3 regions of the Paenibacillus sp. FSL R10-2771 genome follow, and region 2 is predicted to be linked to each of the others. Evidence: riboswitches for the same ligand, from Rfam matches in the RefSeq annotation. Region 2 holds a riboswitch; each other region holds the start of a gene.
The links. Region 2 has a riboswitch for cyclic di-GMP ahead of NSU14_RS28610 (transglutaminase-like domain-containing protein). Riboswitches for the same ligand answer to the same signal wherever they lie in the genome.
Positions count from the first base shown of each region.

Region 1: linked by a shared signal. The riboswitch ahead of NSU14_RS29920 (anti-repressor SinI family protein) and the one ahead of NSU14_RS28610 (transglutaminase-like domain-containing protein) in region 2 are both predicted to bind cyclic di-GMP.
Region 3: linked by a shared signal. The riboswitch ahead of NSU14_RS26560 (PA14 domain-containing protein) and the one ahead of NSU14_RS28610 (transglutaminase-like domain-containing protein) in region 2 are both predicted to bind cyclic di-GMP.

Region 1 is NZ_JBBOBM010000001.1:6,936,139-6,940,235, forward strand. Features, by position in the region: gene sipW (signal peptidase I SipW) at 1-384, shown strand, start outside; gene NSU14_RS29905 (TasA family protein) at 484-1,080, shown strand; gene NSU14_RS29910 (TasA family protein) at 1,150-1,740, shown strand; gene NSU14_RS29915 (helix-turn-helix domain-containing protein) at 1,913-2,245, shown strand; gene NSU14_RS29920 (anti-repressor SinI family protein) at 2,394-2,543, opposite strand; cyclic di-GMP riboswitch class I at 2,572-2,656, opposite strand; gene NSU14_RS29925 (2-oxoglutarate dehydrogenase E1 component) at 3,174-4,097, shown strand, end outside.
Region 2 is NZ_JBBOBM010000001.1:6,644,806-6,648,902, forward strand. Features, by position in the region: gene NSU14_RS28610 (transglutaminase-like domain-containing protein) at 77-868, opposite strand; cyclic di-GMP riboswitch class I at 901-981, opposite strand; cyclic di-GMP riboswitch class I at 1,054-1,134, opposite strand; gene NSU14_RS28615 (class D sortase) at 1,262-1,915, opposite strand; gene NSU14_RS28620 (GtrA family protein) at 1,987-2,391, opposite strand; gene NSU14_RS28625 (glycosyltransferase family 2 protein) at 2,381-3,358, opposite strand; gene NSU14_RS28630 (phospholipid carrier-dependent glycosyltransferase) at 3,440-4,097, opposite strand, start outside.
Region 3 is NZ_JBBOBM010000001.1:6,159,577-6,163,673, forward strand. Features, by position in the region: gene NSU14_RS26560 (PA14 domain-containing protein) at 1-1,208, opposite strand, end outside; cyclic di-GMP riboswitch class I at 1,246-1,326, opposite strand; gene NSU14_RS26565 (sugar phosphate nucleotidyltransferase) at 1,464-2,837, opposite strand; gene NSU14_RS26570 (hypothetical protein) at 3,383-3,841, opposite strand; gene NSU14_RS26575 (UDP-glucose dehydrogenase family protein) at 3,887-4,097, opposite strand, start outside.

The DNA.
Region 1 (4,097 bases), 290 kb from region 2:
TTTCAAAAAGGCGATGTGATTACTTTCATGAATTCCGATAACCTCCTGATTACACACCGTGTGGTCGATGCTTCAATAAACAGTGCCATAGGTGAAGCCAGCTATACCACCAAGGGGGACAATAACGATGCAGCCGATACCTCAGCGGTCAGCTCAACAAATGTGGTAGGCCAATATACCGGCGTCACCGTCCCTTATGTAGGATATGCCATGAATTTTGCGGTCTCCAAAGCCGGAAGCGTAATGCTGATGATTATCCCCGGGCTGCTCCTGCTCCTCTACGCACTGTATTCCTCCTGGAAAGCCGTAGCGGCACTGGAGAAGAAGAATGCAGGGCCAGCGGTGACCGGCGGACCGGATACCCTTCCAGACATTGTGCAATAAACCGATTGTCCTCTCCCGTTTACGAAACGCGGAGCAACAATAAATTTTCCCCGAAGACAGGTAAAGACAAAAAAAGAACGATGAGAGAGGGATGAACAAATGAACGTTAAAAAAACATTAGGTCTCGGCGTTGTATCGGCAGCACTCGGATTAACCCTGGTCGGCGGAGGAACCTTCGCTTACTTCAGCAGTACCTCCACCACTGCAGCTTCTTTTAACAACGGAACTTTATTACTTAATTCGGACCCCTCCGTTATTGTCAATCTCAGCAATCTTAAACCGGGGGATACGATCCTAAGAGATTTTAAATTGAAAAATGACGGAACGCTCAATATTCCCAAAGTTGTTCTGCGTACCTCATCTGTCATTACAGATGCCCAGGGAGATAACGGCGCCCATAATCTCAAAGACGATATTATTGTGACGTTCCTAGTTAACAAGGATAAGGTAACATCACCTGTTCTGGTCGTTTCACTGGCCGAACTTGAGCAGCAAAGTCCGGATCTTGTAGCCAAGGGAATTCTCGGCGGAATCTTTGGTGTAGAGAATGGGGGCATCAAAGCAGGCACCTCAGATAAACTGAGCGTACAGTTTGCCTTCAAGGAAACCTTCCAGCCGCAAAACTACTATCAAGGCGATACACTGGCCCTGACCCTGAACTTCGAAGCCAACCAGGAAAAAGGCGCCCTCAAATAATCTATCTGTATATGCATTCCTGATCACCGATCTTAAAAAAACATAATATACTCGAGGAGGAAATTAATTATGGGTATCAAAAAAACATTGGGTCTTGGCGTAGCATCGGCAGCACTGGGATTGTCTTTAATCGGAGGGGGCACCTTCGCTTACTTCAGCTCCACAGCAACCAGCACGGCAACCTTCGCGGCAGGCACGCTGAAGCTCGGCTCTTCCTTTAATACACCTGTTGCCCTGACCAATCTGAAACCGGGTGATTACACCGTACGCACGTTCACCTTGTCCAATGACGGCACCCTGGATATCAAACTCCTAACGCTGGCCACCAGCTACACTGTAACTGATGCGAAGGGCGATAATGCCGGCCAGGATCTTGGAGATCACTTCAAAATCAAACTTCTCGACAGCTCTTATACCAGCGGTCCGCTTGCCGGCCATGTGCTGTCCGAGATCTCCCTGAAGGACCTGAAGAACACTTCCAGCTATGATCTCGTAACGGCGGGTGTACTGCCGGGAGGCATCGCCGCTACCCAAACCAAAACCTTCAAGATTGCTTTCGAATTCGTTGACAATACCCAGGATCAGAATATCTTCCAGGGTGACGGCTTGGCGCTGAACTGGACATTCAATGCTACGCAAGGTTTGGGAGAAGCCAAATAAGGCTATTAAATTATATACACAAAACGGCATATCCTCCCTCATCCGGGCTGGATATGCCGTTTTGTCTCTCCCCGCCAGCTTCTGGCAGGAACAAGGGTTTTTGTCCGTTTTGCGAATTTTTGTTATACTGATAACAAAAAGTACGGAGGGCGTTGTAATCGTGTCAGATAATATGGGAAGCCGCATCCATAGGCTCCGGCTGGAGAAGGGTTATTCTTTATCCGAGCTTGCGGATAAGGCTGACGTGGCGAAATCATACTTAAGTAATGTCGAACGGAATATCCAATCCAACCCCTCCATTCAATTTATCGAAAAAATTGCCGATGCACTCCAAGTATCCATTCACGTATTACTGTATGGCGGAATTGCAGAAACTGCAGAGCCGGTTCTCGATGGAGAATGGTTCAGGCTGGTTCAGGATGCGATGGCCTCTGGTATAAGCAAACGTGAATTCAAGGAGTTTCTCGATTATCAGAAATGGCGGCTGGAGCAGAAGGATAACTGAAATACCCCACAAAGTGAGGCAGCAGCCTCGATGATTACCCAGGTACTTTGCGGGGACCCCGAAACAACATGTAAATTCCAACAGAAGAGGGCACAGCGTGTACACCGCTGTGCCCTCTTCTGTATGTATCCGTACAATGCTGAATGCCCTACATCGCCTGGAGTGCTTTTTCAGTAAAAAAACGCCGAATCTCGTCTGCCTGGATGCCAGCCTGCTTAGCAGACATTAGCAAATGCACCCATTCTAAATCCAGATCAACTGCCTGCAGTTCGTCATTCCCCTGGTTGGACTTATCCAAGAAATCTCCTCCTAGAATTTTCGCGTCCCCAGGCAGTCCGGCCATCATAGTATTTCTACTTTAGATCCGAGACTTTGTGCCCCTGTCTTTCGGCAGGTTTACCCTTTACTGGACCCTTTACATGAAAGGATCTGAAAAGAATCGATGAAACCGTTCTCCGCAATAACATTATACAAGATCTTACATGAAAAGTGTGTCGTTTTCTGGAATTTTTTTATGTTAAATCGTGAAGACCCTTAGCTAAAATTGCCAATAGCTTGTATAAATAATTCCAATTCATCTTCAATCGGTCCAAATTAGTTTAAATATACTAAATAGATATTAATCCCGTAACACAATATAGAAACAATTACCCATTTCTATGATTTACAACCACCTAAATCCCTTAATTTTTATTAATTTTAACGATATTTTATTTTTCCGGCTTCACCCGGAAAATTTATGATTGTTCCGTATGAATCCCCCGCTGAATCATACCGTTTTGCGAACGGATTGCACGAAAGTATGAATTGATTACCCTGCCGGAAAGTAGCACAATAAGATGAGAATGAAACCGCAAACATCGCAGCTCCGCTAAGCGGTGTTCCTAATATACCGCATGTGGAGTTTATCCGTTAGGAGGACCTACTCATGGCCGTCAAAGAGCCCTATAACGAATCTGTCTGGAGCAAGTATTACGGTCCCAATCTGGGCTACATTCAGGAGAAATACGAGCAGTTTGTCAAGGACCCCACTTCCGTAGAGCATCATTACCGCGACCTCTTCACAGTATCCGGCCCGCCTCCCCTGGCTCCGGATGCCGTCAAGACGCCTCCCCCCGCCATCTCAGGAGATACAGAGTGGCTCAGGAAAGCCGTTAAAGCTTCCAAGCTAATGGCTAACATCCGAATATACGGCCATATGGCTGCCGATATCGATCCGCTGGAGCGGAGCACCAACCCGATGGCGAAATGGCTGGAGATCGAGACCTATGAGCTGACGCGCGAAGATCTGAATGCCCTGCCGGCTTCATTGATCTGGGAGAATGCCCCTGAGGGCGTGCATACCGCTATGGATGCCGTTCACAGAATGCGCCAGGCCTACACACAGACCATTGCCTATGAATTCGGGCATGTGCATGACGAGCGTGAGCTGCGCTGGCTCAACAGCCAGGCGGAATCCACAACGTCGCCTGCTCCACTGAACCATGCGGAACGCAAAGAGCTGCTGAAACGCCTGATTCAGGTAGAGCAGTTCGAGACCTTCCTGCATAAGACCTTCGTCGGCCAGAAGCGCTTCAGCCTGGAGGGCAATGATGCCCTCGTGCCTATGCTGGATGAAATTGTCCGCGCTGCCGCACATGACGGCGCAGAGCATATCCTGATGGGTATGGCCCACCGCGGAAGACTTAATGTGCTTGCCCACATTCTGGGCAAACCTTATGATATTATTTTCTCGGAATTCCATCATTCGCCGAACAAGGAGCTCTTCCCGTCCGAAGGCTCCATGGGTGTCACCTATGGCTGGAGCGGGGATGTGAAATACCATCTAGGCGCCGACCGCGCCGTCCGCGAA
Region 2 (4,097 bases):
CTTTTCCAAAATAAAAATAACCCGCTTAATTACTAAGCGGGTTATCCTCAATGAAACTATGAATGCATCTGTGCTCTTAGTAGAACTTAGCTGCAGTATATTTACTTGCTACTTTAACCAGATCTGCTGTTTTGCTGTTCTTGGCAAGTCCAGCATCAACTGTAGTATCAATAGTTACCCATTTGCCATTAAGGAACACTTCATTCCAAGCGTGGTAAGAAGTCACATAACTTGTGTTACCCATAACCAGTTTGGTAGGAATGCCTTCACTGCGAAGCATAGTAGCGAACAAGGAAGCGTAATCGTAGCAGATCCCCTTCTTGGTAGCCAAGGTGCTGTCGTTGTTAGGGATGTAATCTGTAGTAACACTGGAAGCCAGGGAATAATCATATTTCACATTGGCTACGATATAATTATAGATAGCCTTCACTTTGTCTTCATCTGATGTCAAACCTTGTGTAAGCTGTGTTGCTTTCAGAACTGCTTTATCGGAAGAACTCCATTTAACATTCTGTACGGAGCTCAGATATACGGCGTTGGCGTTGCTCAGGCTAAGATCTACCGTCTCGGAAGAGATTACTTTGTATTTGTTGCCGTTAGTGTTCTCAAGTACGGAAACCTTGTATGAACCGTTACCTTGTTGAAGCGGGAATGTTTCAGTTGGTTTGGAAGTGTATAAGTTGTAGGTGTAGCTGTTATTATCTTTGGTGATCATCAGCTTAATCTTCTTATCCTTAGGAACATTATAAGAAACTCCGATAACACCCTGATCAAGTTGACCTATGTTCAACCAGCTTGCATCTGCATTAGCAGCTTGAGCTGTACCTGTCTGCACCGACGTAACCACTACGAATAGTGTAACCAACATTAAATAGAACTTCTTCATTGGATAAAACCCCTTTCGGTAGCTGGCTGCCATCCTTACGGGAAGGCCCTTTAGCTTTGCGTCCCTACCTTTCGATAGGTTTGCCGTTATCGTATAAGCTTTATCTGTCCTTGCTTCTACCATAAAATGCTAGATTCACAATAAGAACAAACAAAAAAGCCTCTTCATTCGGTAGCTGGCTGCCATCCTTACGGGAAGGCCCTCTAGCTTTGCGTCCCTACCTTTCGATAGGTTTGCCGTTTATCGTGTATTAGCTTTGTATAGTTATATCTTACCATATCTATTTCTATTATCAAGACCTAAATCACTAGATTTCCGCGAAAACAAATAAAAATTTTAAGTATTTTAAGTTTTTCCGTCATTATTCTACAAACATCACGATAACTTTGCGTGAATGATAAGTCTATGCGTTGGATTCACCAGCGGATCACAAGTAATGAGTGTTAGAATCTTGTCATCCTTATTCCCTTTCAATACGGATACATCGGTTGGTTCCACAATAGTCACATCATAAACTACATAATTGTATGCCTGCTTGCCGGTTGTAACGGAAATAGTGTCCCCGACTCCAACTTCATTCAATCTGTTGAATAGCCTTCCCGTAGTTCTTGATCTATGCGCTGCAATTGCAGCATTCCCAGCAGAGCCAAGCGGAGCCGTCTCCTTCATATGCGCAGCAGCATGCTTCATATTCGCCTTGGTGGCGCCTTCCAGGACAGGCAGCTTCAGATCTATTTTGTCGATTTCGATGATTGCCATCACCTTGCCTCCGACTTCAATCTCAGGCGCAGCAGAGGGTTCTGGCTCTTCCGCAGCCGACTCATCCGCCAGCAGCTGGGTTACTTCCGCGTAAGGCTTACTTAGATCAGCACTGGCCGGAGCTGACGCAGACGGAACGATTTCACTGTAGGCCTGTTCAGCCTCTTCCAGCAGCTTTTGCTGCTGACGGTCATTGTACCATTCGCTTCCTTTGGGATAGAGCATAATAAGCACCCCGGCAAGTATAATCAAATAGGATAATTTCCGCATGACAATCGCCTCCGTAATATAGAATAGATGTTACCCTTCCGGAATAATTAAGAAGCAATGCTTCTTAATTATCAGAATACCCATTTCCGGCTTCCGAAGAAATTAATGATCACCGTAACAAATGTGACCAGCACTTTGGCGACCAGCACTTGAATACCGAGAGAATCGGTCAATATATGAATCAGCAGCACCGATATACCCAGCACCAACAGATTCAGCACGATAAACCTGATCAGCTGCATCCGGTCGAAGCCCTCTTTATTGCCTCTGTCCCGATCACGGAAGGTTACCTTTTTGTTCCAGAAGAAGCTGTTGGCCGTACCGGCGCTGTAGGAAATAATCTGCGCAGGGGTGTTGATCATCCCAAGGGAATGCAGCAGTGTGAATACAGCAAAATCAATCAGTGTATTCAGCAGGCCTACCGCATTGAATTTCAGGAACTGGATGAACCCCGCACTCCATTTCTTATCTGGCATAATCGCTTTCCTTCCGCGTGTCTTCTATTTCCGCATCCGGATAGCCTTTGGTCTCACGTACAATATAGAGCGGTCTGTCCTTCGACTCATCATAGATCCGTCCGATATACTCACCAATTACCCCCAGCAGCATCAGCACAATCCCGTTGAAGAGCAGGTTCACGCCGACTATAGATGCCCATCCGGGTACGGTCCAGGAGGTAAAGATTTTTTGGAACAATACCAGGAACAGATAGATGAAGCTGGAAAAGGACAGAAAGAATCCGATATAGGATGCGATTTTGAGCGGTTTGTGGGAAAAGGAGGTGATGCCGTCGAGCGCAAACCGGATCATTTTCTTGAGCGGATATTTCGTTTCCCCGGCAAAGCGCTCCTCCCGCACATATTCTACCATGGTCTGCCGGAAGCCTACCCAGCTTACCAGACCCCGGACATACCGGTTCTTCTCCTTCAAACCGCGCAGCACATCACAGACTTTACGGTCGATCAGCCGGAAGTCCCCGGTATCGGTAGGGATTTCAACACTGGTCATACTGCTGAGTAGGCGGTAAAAGATCTTAGCGGTGACTTTCTTGAAGAAAGTCTCCCCGTGACGCTTCAACCGCTTGGCATACACGACTTCGTAGCCCTCTTTCCACTTGGCAATCATCTGCAGAATAACCTCAGGAGGATCCTGGAGGTCTGCGTCAATCACCACGACTGCCTGGCCTTCGGCATAATCCATACCAGCCGTAATCGCCACCTGGTGGCCGAAATTACGGGAGAAGTCGATCAGCTTGACATGCTCATCCCGGCTGCTGATCTCGCGCATGATCTCCGCCGTGCGGTCCCGGCTGCCGTCATTGACGAAAACCAGTTCATAGGAATCACCGCAACCATCCATTACTTTTTTGAGCCGCTCATAGGTTACCTGAATGACTTCCTCCTCATTGAACATGGGGACAATTACACTGTATCTGGCTTTCACCTTAGTTCCTCCTATAAGTTTCTACGAGATACCCCGCAATAAAACTGTTTTCTGAAACATATGCCTTCTTAAATAGTGCCCCTAGAATACCCAGGAAGGGAACCAGCGCAGTACAGTATTTATATAACTGCTGTTAATCTGCATTCCGGACAACACCGGATAGAACATTACAAACAGGATGGCTGCAGCAGCCACATAGGCATACCGCAGATATTTGGCGTCGCCGAATCTGCTGTCAAGCAGCTTCAGGATATAGACAACCGACAGAATCATAAATGGCACCATCGCAAAATAATGGTACAGGAACGTCTCACGCGGCACAAGCATCCACGGGACATACTGTGAGAAGAACCCGATCCAGATCATGTACAGATTCTTGTCCCTGCGTTTCACGGTAAGCCACACGGCTGCCAGCATAGCGAAGATTCCTGTCCACCAGATGAGGGGATTCCCCATGGTCACGATACTGCTGGCCTTACCTTCCGGCAAGCCTTCACCGCCGCTGAAGAACCAGACCGGACGTTTCATGAACGGCCACTCCCACCAGGAAGAGGCGAACGGATGCGTAGCTACAAGCTGGCTGTGATAGTTGTACATATTTTTCTGGGCATCAATCAGTCCCTTAATGGTGAAGCCTTCCGCCGAAGCAGAGAGCGCCGGGACAAAGGACAGGCTATAGATGATAACCGGGATAGCAATGAAGAATATGATGCAGCTGGCCAAAGTAATGATGGTGTTC
Region 3 (4,097 bases), 490 kb from region 2:
GGTACCGGCGTTGGCGTTGCTGTCGGTACCGGCGTTGGTGTTGCTGTTGGTACCGGCGTTGGTGTTGCTGTTGGTACTGGCGTTGGTGTTGCTGTTGGTACCGGCGTTGGTGTTGCTGTTGGTACTGGCGTTGCTGTCGGTTCCGGCGTTGGCGTTGCTGTTGGTTTCGGCGTCGCCGTAGCAAATGTGCCTGCTTTATAATCGTCCCGGGTCACAGTATAGCTGTCGCTCATGAAACCTTTGATGGTAGCAACTGTGTTGGTTTCATACAGCATTTTTCCCCAGCTCATCATATATACCCAATTTTTCTGTGAGAGTTGCAGCTTTGCTGTGCTTGGCATTTGTCCATTCTCGCCAATGGCAATCGGTTTGCCATTCGCAAGTGCGAGCAGGCTGTCATGATATTTATTCATATAATCGTTCTCATATATATCTGCCGCGAGTACATCCACCTTGTCAGCCCCCGGGTAGGTCAGCGCATAAGGATCAGACCAGGCATTGGGTGCATTGGGGTTCCATACCCACAGCAGGTTGTTTAATTTATGAACGTTTACGAAACGGTCATACATAATATTCCAAAGCGCAGCAAAGTTATTTTTCTTCCCCCACCAGAACCAGTCACCGTTCATTTCGTGGTAAGGTCTCCAGAGTACGGGAACACCAGCATCCCGCAGGCTTTTAAGTGAAACTGCCACTTTGTCCAGATCTGCAATCAATGCAGTGTACTGTGTTGTACCCGGAGTAATATATTTATTGAATTCCGCCTGGCTCAGCGGTTTCTGAACATTGGACCAGAGGTATGCGGTACCGGGCAGATTCTCATGAAAAGTCATGGCTACAATGCCGCCGCCCTTATACCAGTTGATCGCGCTGTTCACAACATTTCTGCGTTGCGCCGCTGCTGTACTTTCCGATTGCCCGCTGATTACGCCCAGTTCATAGCCGTGAAGAGCAGCATATTGTCCGCTGGTTCCTTTCAGCTTGTTGCTGAATTCGTCCGGACTTTCCAGATAGTCATGTTGGCCGGTAATAATGCCTTTTCCAGTGATAGAATACAGATCATCCAGCAATCTGACTGCTTCGGTTGAAGCCTCCGGATTAATGGGCGCTTTGGAACTAGACGCAGCTTCTGCAGATGAAGGCATTCCGCCGAGTCCCAGAGGTACTGCAGTCAATAAAAGGGCCAGAGACAGCACAGTGCACAGCAAACGAGACTTACGGTAAGTTATCAAAATCCATCTTCCTTTCGGTAGCCAGGCTGCCACTCTTGCGAAGGCCCTATAGCTTTGCGTCCCTATCTTTCGATTAGGTTTGCCTTTGTCGTATTGGAAGGATTAATCCCTCTTACCGTAAGTATCGTCCCTATTTAGTTTTAATTTAGAGCAAAAATGAAATTTTCTTAATAAATGGTTCTTAATACCTGTTTTGGATTTGTAACAATTGGTTATATAGATAGATTAGACCTATGAAATGAATTGCTGCAAGGCGATATCTTCCCAATCCAAGGTGATTCGGATGTTATCTTCCTCCACCAGCTCAGAGCCGGTCTGCACTTCGATAAATTCCATATCTGTCAATGCCAGGATCGCATGCTTGGTGCCTTCCGGAATCCGTACGACATCCCCCGCCTTCACATTATGCATTTTCTCATTGAGCACAATGCTGGCTTCACCGCTGACAATGGTCCAGATTTCACTGCGTTTGTGATGCAGCTGATAGCTGATATTTTTACCTTCAGAGATAAAGATTCGCTTCGTCAGCACCTCATTGCCTTCCGCATATTTCACATAATCAATTACCTTGTAGTGGCCCCAGCGGCGTTCTTCGTACATCGGTCTTTGTTCAAAAGATTTCAGCACTTCTTTAATGCGCGGGCTCTCCGCCTTGTGCGTAACCAGAATTCCGTCCGGGCTGGCGGCGATAATCAGATCCTTCGCTCCGATCACGGTGATCGGAATGTCCAGCTCGTTGATCAGGCAGGTGCCTTCGGAATCTGCAGTGACGAAGCCTTTGCCGACATGATTGCTGGTCATTTCTTCAGTCAGCGTGTTCCAAGTGCCCAGATCCTTCCAGAATCCGGCGTAAGGCTGAACCACGATATTCTCTTCTTTTTCCACCACTTCGTAATCAAAACTGATGGAAGCCAGCAGTTTATACTGCTTCTGCAGTTCCTCATAGTTCAGCGGCAGTCCTTTGCGCTGCAGAATATCCAGCAGATAACCTAGACGGAAAGCAAACACGCCGCAGTTCCAGAGCGCGTTCCGGCTGATCAGCTCCTCAGCCTGCTTGCGGTCCGGCTTCTCCTGGAAGTGGCTCACCTGCAGATACCCGCTCGCCCCCGCTTCGGCGCTGGTAGGAATGATATAGCCGTATTTCTCGGAGGCATGCTCCGGAACTACGCCCATCAGCGCCAGATTGGCGCCGCTCTCCAGCATCGTGCTCTCCAGCTGCAGAACGGTTTCGAAGAAGGACGACTCCACATAAGGATCGACGGGCAGGATGGCTACCGTCTCGCTTGGTGAAACACCGGCGACCGAATACAGATAAGCTGCTGTCAGTGCGATGGCAGGGAAGGTATCGCGCCGCTCCGGCTCAACGATAATCGGCACCCCGCTGCCCAGCTGGCTCTGAATCATCTCTACCTGGCTGCGGCCGGTAGCCAGGTAGGACGATTCCGCCATCCCTGTCTCCTGCAGCTGTCTCCATACCCGCTGTACCATGGATTCCGGTTCACCTGCCGGGCTTTCCAGTACTTTCAGAAATTGCTTCGAACGTGAATCATTGGACAAAGGCCAGAGCCGTTTACCAGAACCGCCTGATAGAAGTACTAGTTTCATAAGTGAACCCTCCTAAGTTTATATGATGTCGCGAAAATATCGGATTGTTATTGGGAGCTGGCTGCGTTTGCTTAAGCCTAAAAGCGGCTGTTATGAGGGTCACTGCAAGGAATGTTTGGACTTTCGGCCGCTGTTGTCTCCGGATTTCCTGATTTAAACCGCTTATCGCGGTAGAAATCCGGAGACAAAGGCGGACGCTAACGCTCCTACAGTTCCAAAATCCCTCTCCGTTCCATTACATAACAGCTGGCTTATTCGCTTCGCCCGCAGGCGAAGCTCCCGGCTAAAGATCCGGCTATTGCCGCTTGGTTGAGCGGCAATTGAATCAGCTGCTGCCGCTTGTTGTTGCGGCAATTGAACCTGCGGCTGCCCCGCCTGCTTTTGCGGGGACAAAAGCCATTTCACGCTTGTTCCAAGGCGGCGCCGCTCAACTAAGCGGCGGTGAGAGATTTAAGGGATTAAATGCATCTTGTTCCAAGGGATTTCCGCTCGCTGTAGCAGCGAAGGGGAAACATAACACTCTTGTTCCAAGGTTTTACGTTCACTTACGCGGCGGTGGAATCAAGAGCACTAATGCCCCTCATTCCCTCCTTTGGCCCGCATCCGGTGAAATCAGGAGCACTTTTGCCCCTCATTTCCTCCTTTAGCCCGCATCCGGTGAAATCAAGGGCACTTTTGCCCCTCATTTCCTCGTTTAGCCCGCATCCGGTGAAATCAGGAGCACTTTTGCCCCTCATTTCCTCATACAGCACATATCTGGTGCATTCAGAGAGATTTTTCCCCTTAATTTCCCCATACAGCACACTTTTGGCGGAATTAGAGGGATTTTTCCCCTTAATTTCCCCATACAGCACACTTTTGGCGGAATTAGAGGGATTTTTCCCCTTAATTCCCCCGTACAGCACACTTTCGGCGGAATCAGAGGGATTTTTTCCCTTAATTTCCCCATACAGCTTACTTTCAGCGGAATTAGAGGGGTTTTTCCCTCTAATTTCCCCGTGCATCACACTTTCAGTGGGAGGCTGCAGGATCACTGATAGACCAAGAGCTTAGACCGCGCCAGCAACGCTGGCGGAGAATCCGCTAAGGCCGCCCATCTGCGGGCGTCCGACAGAATGATACTCCAGGCCGGTTCCTTCGATCTGCTCTTTGCTATAGACATTGCGGCCGTCGATCAACACCTGACGGCGCATGCTCTTCGCCAGCAGATGCAGGTCGATATCCTTGAACTGGCTCCAGTCGGTCAGGAGGCATACCGCA